4 regions of the Xenorhabdus doucetiae genome follow, and region 4 is predicted to be linked to each of the others. Evidence: predicted binding sites of a transcription regulator. Region 4 holds the regulator's gene; each other region holds the start of a gene.

Region 1 (2,209 bases), 530 kb from region 4:
GAAGAAAATCGTCGTGTCTTTGTTGGATTGTGTGGTTTGATCCAAAACCAAAGATAAGTTATTGCGATCAACGACCTGCTCTCCCACATACAACTGCTTATCCGCTTTCACCGTCAAAAATACCGGTTTTTCTGGCCGTGGCTGCGGTTTAGCGGTCGATGCCGGCAAATCAACTTTGATATCTACGGTTGCCAATGGCGCTGCCACCATGAAAATAATCAACAGCACCAACATCACGTCAATAAATGGCGTGACGTTAATTTCATGCAATTCACCGTTATCGTCCAAATCTTCATTAAGACGTATTGCCATAATTGATTACCTTGCTTCTGCTTTTTCTGCTTTGCTTTCAGCCAGATCAAGATCACGCCCCAGCAACAGGACTGCCTTGGCCGCCATGTCGCCCACCTGACCACGGTATGATGCAATCACACGGGCAAAGACGTTATAAATCACAACCGCCGGGATCGCGGCCACCAGCCCCAGTGCTGTTGCTAACAAGGCTTCCGCAATACCCGGTGCAACAACCGCCAGATTCGTGGTTTGTGACTGAGCAATACCGATAAAGCTGTTCATGATCCCCCAAACTGTACCAAACAGTCCCACAAATGGGGAGATTGCGCCGATGGTCGCCAGATAGCCGTTACCACGCCCCATACCGCGGCTAATGGCAGCAACGGCACGCTCCATGCGGAACGAGGTTCGCTCTTTGGTGCCCACTTTATCGAGGCTGTCAACAGACAGGGCGCGCTCTGACTGTGCTTCACTCAACAACAGGCGGCTAATGCTGCGATTGCCAAAATCTGCTGCGATTTTCACCGCCGTATCCAGATTGGCAGCATCGACCAGCGCCAGTTGCTCCTTACGTAAACGGCGGCGAGCCATTAGCAGTTCAAATCCTTTAGAGAAAAATAGCGCCCATGTGATAACAGAAGCGATGACCAGACCCACCATGACGGTTTTTACGACGACGTCCGCGTTTTGGTACATGCCCCAAACAGACAAATCTGTTGCGAAACCACCGGACTGGCTGTCAGAAGAGGCACCTTCAACCGGTGCGACAACCGTTTCTGTCGTCACGGTTTCTGTCGCGACGACATTTTCTGCGCTATCTGCTGCCGCGGTTTGCGTGTCTGGGGTTGAGGGTGCATCTGTTTTCTGCATATCCGTGCTTGATCCCACCGCTTGCGCTGCTGTGGAAGATACGGGTGTTGCAGGAGCGGCTACCTGAGCAGCAGCCTGATTTTCTGGCGCGGCTGGCGCTGTGTCAGCCCATGCTGAACTTGTTAATCCGAGTGCCAATAGAATAGAAGCTGTCAAATTACGCATCAGTTAGCCTTACTCTCTTTCTTATAGATTCTGTTACTTAGCAATGAATCAGGTTTACTCATCTTGCTAATCCTAATATTCCTGAGGAAAAATTCCGCTGTAAATGATATCAGACATTGCACGATTTGATAGTAATTATCATTACTATTTAATAAAAAAGTCCAACTTAATGCTGTTCCTTCGTTAATCGATTTTGGTTTACCCTCGGCAACTCACCTTGAATTTTCGTCAAGTTGCGCGAATCCCTTTGGCAAAACAGCGCCAAATCTTTTAACTTTCTAATCATTATTTGAACAATGCCATTGAGATTAGGCAGGAAATGCACTTGGGGGAATGATGCCATGACAGAAAAAAAACGAGAAACCTTATTGGTCAGTGCGGGGAGAGACAAAAAGTATACACAAGGTGCGGTTAATCCCTTTATTCAGCGGACTTCATCTGTCATTTTCGATACCGTTGAAGACTTAAAACATGCTTTGAACAACTGTGACAAAGGGGAATTATTTTATGGGCGGCGTGGCACACTGACCCATTTTGCCTTTCAGGCCGCGATGGCTGAATTGGAAGGCGGAGCAGGCTGTGCACTCTATCCTTCCGGCACGGCAGCGATTACCCACTCTATTCTAGCATTTGTGGAAACCGGCGATCATGTTTTAATCACCGGTACGGCCTATGAACCCACGCAAAAATTTTGCGATCACGTTCTGAAAAAAATGGGAATTTCCAGCGATTATTTTGATCCCATGATCGGCGAAAACATCTCGTCGTTGATCCAACCCAATACCAAAGTTATCTTTCTGGAATCCCCCGGCTCCCTGACGATGGAAGTGCAAGATATTCCGGCAATTGTGCGTGCCATTCGCCGGGTCAACCCTGAGAT
Region 2 (2,209 bases), 130 kb from region 4:
CTCTGGCGCAATGTTCCATTTGGCAGAGTAGTTCTGATCAACTTGATCCCGAAAGACCAGTTTTCTCCGCCACGCTTCATCCAAACCGTATTTTTTTATATCCCAGTCGGAGGGAGCATTCATTTTATTCCGTCTGGCCGCCCACGGCTGCCAGCCATCCGATTCAGAACGCATGGCAGACAGGCTTATTGTATGGGTATCACTGGGATAAAAGTTGGTTTTTAATAAATAGGACATTTGATTGTTTTGTGAAAACACAAAACGTGTCCCGTCGGGGCGTTTAATATTGTGCCCATCCCGCTTACTCACATAGAACAAGCCATCAGCAAAGCCATTGGGATCCCGGCCGTAGACTGCACCACTACTGATCCACTGCCTGTCATTGGTGTGGTAGCTTTGCTTGATAAATCCACCCCAATCCTCATCAGGGCGCAGCAAATCGCTTGCGTCTTTTGTCACCAGCTTGACAGAGCCACCAAACCTACCATTACCATCGAGCAAATTGTGCGGCCCTTTATCGACCTCTACCCGTTTGATTAATTCAGGTTCAATAAAGACAGAACCCTGACGATATTTCTCGAATCCTTTTGGTGCATCATCCAGCGTGATTTTGATATCTTCCTGATCTCCCATCCCCCAGATATTCAGCGTTTGCCCGCCGGGACGCGGCGAGCCTGACATTGAAACACCGGGAAGCTGGTCGAGTAATTGAGCAATATTATCTGCCTGAGTCCGGTCAATATCGGCTTTTTTGAGCACGGAACTTCCCGCACTGTTACTGTTGTCTAAACTTTCAACAACCGAAAGTGTGGGTAATTTCATCACCTCATTTTTCTTTTCAGGCTGTTGCCTTGTGGGCGTTTCGGTCGCATATGCCGGGCTGGAAAGTGCCGCTCCCAATACGAATGTCCCGGAAAGTGTGCCGGTTAAAATTTTCTGAATTGTGGCCGCGATTGGGCGTTTTTCTAATTTTTGACTATTATTTGCCATAAATTTCCTAAAATGTAACCAAGTAAAATATTTCAATGTAATAAGTCACCTGAGAAATCAAAATGGGTAAATAAAAATGAGAATTATTTTTATTTTCTCATGGGGTTATGAAGCATACCATAAGGTGATAAGACTTATCCCATTGGATTATAAGATTTTTATCTATCCTTAAATACAAGGGGTTAATCAATGAAGAAAACGATTCTTGGTTCTCTGATCGTGGCAGGTATCGTGGCACTGCTTGCTGGCTGTGATGATGCGTCTAAAAAAGCGGAAAATACCGCACAGCAAACAGAAGAAAACGCGACACAAATGAAAACTGATGCTGAAAAAACGATCACTGATGTAAAGGATCATACAAAAGAGAACTCACAGGAAATAAAGGAAAACGCGGCGCGTGAAGGCCACAGTCTGATTGATAAATCGAAGGAAGTGCAAAATCAGATCACGCATTCAGCCAATGACGTCACTGAACAAGTGAAGTCCAAGCTGGCTGATATGCAGGATCAAGCGACGAAAGCCGCAAATGATGTGATGGACAATGTGAAAGCGAAAACGGGAGAGCTTCAGCATCAAGCCAGCGACAAGATTGACCAGCTTTCAGAGGCAATGAAATCGAAGACGGAAGACGTAAAATCTGAGGCGGATAAAAAGACGGATGAGTTAATCAGCAGTTTTAAAGGTCATCATCTTAACGATGATAAGGATAAAAAAGAGGAAAATTAATTTATCTTTTTAATTCAATACATTGTTAGTATGAAAAACATAACAATACGGGAAAAATGAGCATGCAAATAATATGACTTGAATATCTCAATTTCCCGTATTCGTGTTTATCCCGTTTTCACGAGAATAAATTTATTAATCAATGATTTTTTGCTAATTGACGAACAGGCACATCATTAGCGACATAATATTTTGCCTGACTGCGTGGCAGAGGTGAAATTCCCCTGATTTTATCCGCCATTTTTTCCGCCATCATGATCACGGTGGCATTTAAATTGCCAGTAATGATAGTCGGCATAATAGAGGCATCAATAACACGTAGATTGTCAATGCCATGCACGCGTCCTTGACCATCCACAACGGCCATTTCATCTGTCCCCATTTTGCAACTGCATGAGGGGTGAAAGGCGGTTTCGGCATGTTCGCGAATAAACGCGTCTAGCTGTTCATCGGACTGGATTTCAACACCGGGGCTGATTTCACGGCCACAATA
Region 3 (2,209 bases), 530 kb from region 4:
AAGTTTTACACCATAGGTTTCTTGTTTGCGGCCTTCAAAATCCTTGTCTTTACTTTTGCTATTAATATTGATATCGGAATAATAGATATCCGCTTTGGCATTTAACCAACTGAATTGTGCCGGATTCAATTGATAAGACAATTGAGCATCACGTTGTGCTGTGGTGCGATCGGTTCGTTGACTATTGTCTTGGTTTAGGGTCTGTGGATTTTTAGGTTCATGGGCTTCATTACGGTAATATCGCAGGCTGCCGCTGAGTTTTTGGCTATCATTGATTTCCCAGGAACCTTTTGCCAATAGATTACCGATGGTTTCATCATTGTGATCTTTTATACCATTTCCGTAGCGGATATTGCCCACATCACGTGTGCCAAATGCCAATAAGCCATCAAACTGTTCTGTTTTACCAAAAGCGGTTCCCCCAAATCCTAAACTGTGGTCACCACTTCCTGCACGGCTAAAGACACGAAAACCGCTATTTTTACCTGCTTCCAATAAATCAGCGGCATCGACAGTTTGGTAAGCAATAACACCACCCAGGGCACCACTACCATAGAGTAACGCGGATGGACCACGGACAACTTCAACTTGCTTAATCAGGGCAGGATCGAGGAATACCCCATTGAGGTGCCCGGTATCGGTTCCCTGTCGAATCCCATCAACGAGGGTCAAAACGCCTTTTTGGGAATAGCCCCGCAGACTGATATCTTGCCCATTGGCACGACCAACTCCCGCGATATCAATACCCGGAATATTGCGCAGTAAATCATTCGCATTGCCAGCGACGTGATTACTGGCCGACTGGTTGTCAATGACTGTCACCATCATCGGGGCTTCAAAACTGTCACGCTGGTTGCCGGTAGCATATACCGTCAACGTATCTTTGGATGACTTGTCTTTTTTGGCATGTACGGTTTCAGAATGAATGGTCGTTGCATTCGCAGAAGATAAACTCGCGAAGATAACAACACTCAAGGTAGACAATTTTAGGCTTGGTGATTTAATTCGAGTCATGCAGGTCAATTTCCGTGGTGAAATAATGTGTTTTTATAAATACAAGTCATTAAAATCTCACTGATATTCGCAGTGAGCTTGTTAGATTTTTTATTGTATTAGAATAAATTTGCTGAGTAGCAACATTGATGATGTGTTAATTTTTCCATAACCAAATTTGAACAATAATTATTCCAATATTGAGAATAATTATCGTTTCAATGGTGGTTAACTTCAAGCTATTTTTTTATACCTAAATTTGTGTTGTTATTTTTGAAGTTAACTGACTATTTTGGCTGGCAACTGGCTCCGATGGTTGCAGGAGCCAGAAAAAGAAAAGGACTCAAGAACGGTTTTTCATGGCTTCATCAAGAATACTGATAAATTTCTCCGTATCTTGCCAGCCAAGGCAGGGGTCGGTAATCGATTGACCGTATGTTAAAGTTCCTCCTTTGATGACTTTTTGTGTTCCTTCAACTAAAAAACTTTCAGCCATCACCCCGGCAATCGCTGTTGAGCCTGCTTGGATTTGTTCACCAATATTTCTTGCTATATCTAGCTGACGACGATGAATTTTCTGGCAATTAGCATGGCTGCAATCCACAATCAAACGCTCAGGTAAGTGCAATTCGCGTAATTTATGGCAGGTTGCAGTGATATCTTCGGCACTGTAATTCGGTGTTTTCCCACCACGCATAATAATATGCCCGTAGGGGTTTCCGCTGGTTTGATAGATGGTCATCTGACCATGTTTATCCGGCGACAAAAACATATGCTTGGCGCGTGCAGCACGTATGGCATCAATGGCGATACGCGTATTACCATCCGTCCCATTTTTAAAACCTACTGGGCATGATAAGGCGGAGGCCATTTCTCGATGAATTTGGCTTTCTGTCGTTCTGGCGCCAATCGCTCCCCAACTAATTAAATCGGCAATATATTGACCCGTGACCATGTCCAGAAATTCGGTAGCCGTCGGGACACCTAATTCATTGATATCAATTAATAGCTTACGGGCAAGGGAGATCCCTTTATTGACCTGACAAGAGCCATCCAGCATGGGATCTGAAATCAGCCCCTTCCAGCCAACCACAGTCCTCGGTTTCTCGAAATAGGTTCGCATCACAATCTCCAGATTATGCTGGTATTTTTCGCGCAGAGTGCGTAAGCGAGAGGCATAATCAAGGGCGGCGTCAATATCATGAATAGAGCAGGG
Region 4 (2,209 bases):
GGGAGCAGAATTATCAGCAGGGCAGGGAATATAAGGGGGGAATAACGCACTATGTTGATACTGTGCGATTGCAACAAGACTGGGAACGTTTCGCCAATCTGATGGGGCAGCGTGAGCTGGCTAAACTGGATAAAGCCAAAATAGCCTATCGCCTGCCTGTGCCGGGCGGCAAAATTGTTGCTGGCACACTGGAAGCCAATATCGCATTACCGGGGGTGGTTATCCAATACTCACTGGATAAGGGGAAAACATGGCAGGATTACAATGACAGGCAGCGGCCGCATGTCAGCGGCAATGTAAAAATTCGTTCTGTCAGTACGGATGGAAAACGTTTTAGCCGTATAGACGAAGTGAAATTTTAATGATTCGTTTTGAGCAATAAGTGCAATAAATTGAATAAGCTACTGCCGATTAGCGAGAGTGCTAATCGGCAGTAGCTTATTCAGACGAACAACCAACCGAAGCCAATTTTTTAATCACTTCATTGGCGTTTACTTATCCTGCCTTTTCATCATGAAGCGCGTTATCTTTGCGGCAATCACCAGTAGCACAGTGACCATATAAATAGAGGCTGTGGTTTGAGAGCTTAATGCCATAACGGTCAGCGATGTTTTTCTGGCGCTCTTCAATAAACTCATCATTAAATTCAATGACTTTACCGCAGTCGAGACAAATCAGGTGGTCATGGTGATGTTGCTGAGTGAGTTCAAAAACCGATTTACCACCTTCAAAATTGTGGCGTGTAACAATGCCGGCATCATCGAACTGGTTCAACACGCGATAGACAGTGGCGAGGCCAATCTCTTCACCGATATCAATCAGTTTTTTGTAGAGATCCTCCGCACTGACATGATGGCATTCTGGGTCCTGTAGCACTTCCAAAATTTTCAAGCGCGGAAGTGTTACTTTAAGTCCAGCATTTTTCAATGCTTTATTGTTGTCGGTCATGCGGATTCAGTCCTGTAACTTGGGTTAAGTGAACTTATGATACTTGGGGGTATCGTGAGGGAATCATGATTCTGTTTCACATTGCTGATTATAGGCATGGATATTTAAAATGAAAACCATGCCTGGCCCGATATCATGACACATTATGCAGGAATTATCCTGCCTGAAAGGGTGCTTATTCCCGGATTATGCACCCAGGATCTCTGACAGGCTCATTTCAGCCTTGATCTGTTGTACCCAGGCTTCAACGCGCTCATCCGTCAGTTCGGGTTGGCGATCTTCATCAATGGCCAAACCAATAAAATGGTTATCGTCGGCCATGCCCTTAGAGGCTTCAAAGTGATACCCTTCGGTTGGCCAGTGGCCTACGATAATTGCGCCACGGGGTTCAATAATATCGCGGATGGTGCCCATGGCATCACAGAAGTACTCTGCATAATCTTCCTGATCACCACAGCCGAACAAAGCAACCAGTTTCCCTTCGAAATTGATCTCTTCCAGTGTTGGGAAGAAATCATCCCAATCACATTGGGCTTCGCCGTAATACCAAGTTGGGATGCCAAGCAGCAGGATATCGAAGGTTTCAATATCTTCTTTGCTGCTTTTGGCAATATCGTGGACTTCAGCAACCTCAGCACCGCCCAATTTTTCTTGGATCATTTTGGCGATGTTCTCTGTGTTGCCGGTATCGCTGCCGAAGAATAGACCTATTATTGCCATAAAATGGGTTAACCTCTTGTTTTATCTGTGCATTAAAGTTATACACATCACGCTGAAATCAGCTAGAAAAATGTCAGTTTGGGTAACATGAAAAGCGTTATTCTGACCAAACATCCATGACAAATCTGTCAGATTTGTGTGGTGATAGCGCTTTATTGCTGTTTAATAAAAGCCGTTAACCGGCAAGGTGATTTGTTTCTGCCAGTTGGGCCAGTAACATTTGTTCAATCAATTCACTGCGGCTGATGTTGCGCTGTTTTGCCAGATGATTCAGTGCATCGACGGCATCTTCATTGAGTTTGAGTTCCACTCGACGCAGTCCCTTGACTTTATCTCGCCGCAACTGGTTGCGTTTATTGATCCTAAGCTGCTCATCCCTGGACAGCGGGTTTGTTTTAGGTCGCCCTGGCCTGCGTTCATCTGCGAACAAATCCAGTGTGGTGCGATCAGTTTGTTCTTTTGCCATAAATTCAATTGATAATGGGCGTGTACCAACAATATAGCGGGCAATAATACCTTAGCTGGGCGCGTGTCGCTACTG

Evidence for each region. The regulator Fur, encoded in region 4, represses iron uptake genes when iron is present. The targets are predictions, from matches to a motif close to ATAATAATGAGAACNACTATCAA.
Region 1: the regulator Fur is predicted to act here: its motif matches at 1,455-1,477, upstream of exbB (tonB-system energizer ExbB).
Region 2: the regulator Fur is predicted to act here: its motif matches at 1,061-1,083, upstream of XDD1_RS05470 (TonB-dependent hemoglobin/transferrin/lactoferrin family receptor).
Region 3: the regulator Fur is predicted to act here: its motif matches at 1,188-1,210, upstream of XDD1_RS08350 (TonB-dependent hemoglobin/transferrin/lactoferrin family receptor).

What each region holds. Positions count from the first base shown of each region.
Region 1 is NZ_FO704550.1:768,659-770,867, reverse strand. Features, by position in the region: gene exbD (TonB system transport protein ExbD) at 1-312, opposite strand, end outside; gene exbB (tonB-system energizer ExbB) at 319-1,329, opposite strand; gene metC (cystathionine beta-lyase) at 1,671-2,209, shown strand, end outside.
Region 2 is NZ_FO704550.1:1,164,030-1,166,238, forward strand. Features, by position in the region: gene XDD1_RS05470 (TonB-dependent hemoglobin/transferrin/lactoferrin family receptor) at 1-990, opposite strand, end outside; gene XDD1_RS05475 (hypothetical protein) at 1,180-1,716, shown strand; gene betA (choline dehydrogenase) at 1,856-2,209, opposite strand, start outside.
Region 3 is NZ_FO704550.1:1,828,290-1,830,498, forward strand. Features, by position in the region: gene XDD1_RS08350 (TonB-dependent hemoglobin/transferrin/lactoferrin family receptor) at 1-1,014, opposite strand, end outside; gene XDD1_RS08355 (3-deoxy-7-phosphoheptulonate synthase) at 1,337-2,209, opposite strand, start outside.
Region 4 is NZ_FO704550.1:1,295,617-1,297,825, forward strand. Features, by position in the region: gene XDD1_RS06065 (beta-N-acetylhexosaminidase) at 1-362, shown strand, start outside; gene fur (ferric iron uptake transcriptional regulator) at 496-948, opposite strand; gene fldA (flavodoxin FldA) at 1,135-1,668, opposite strand; gene ybfE (LexA regulated protein) at 1,844-2,134, opposite strand.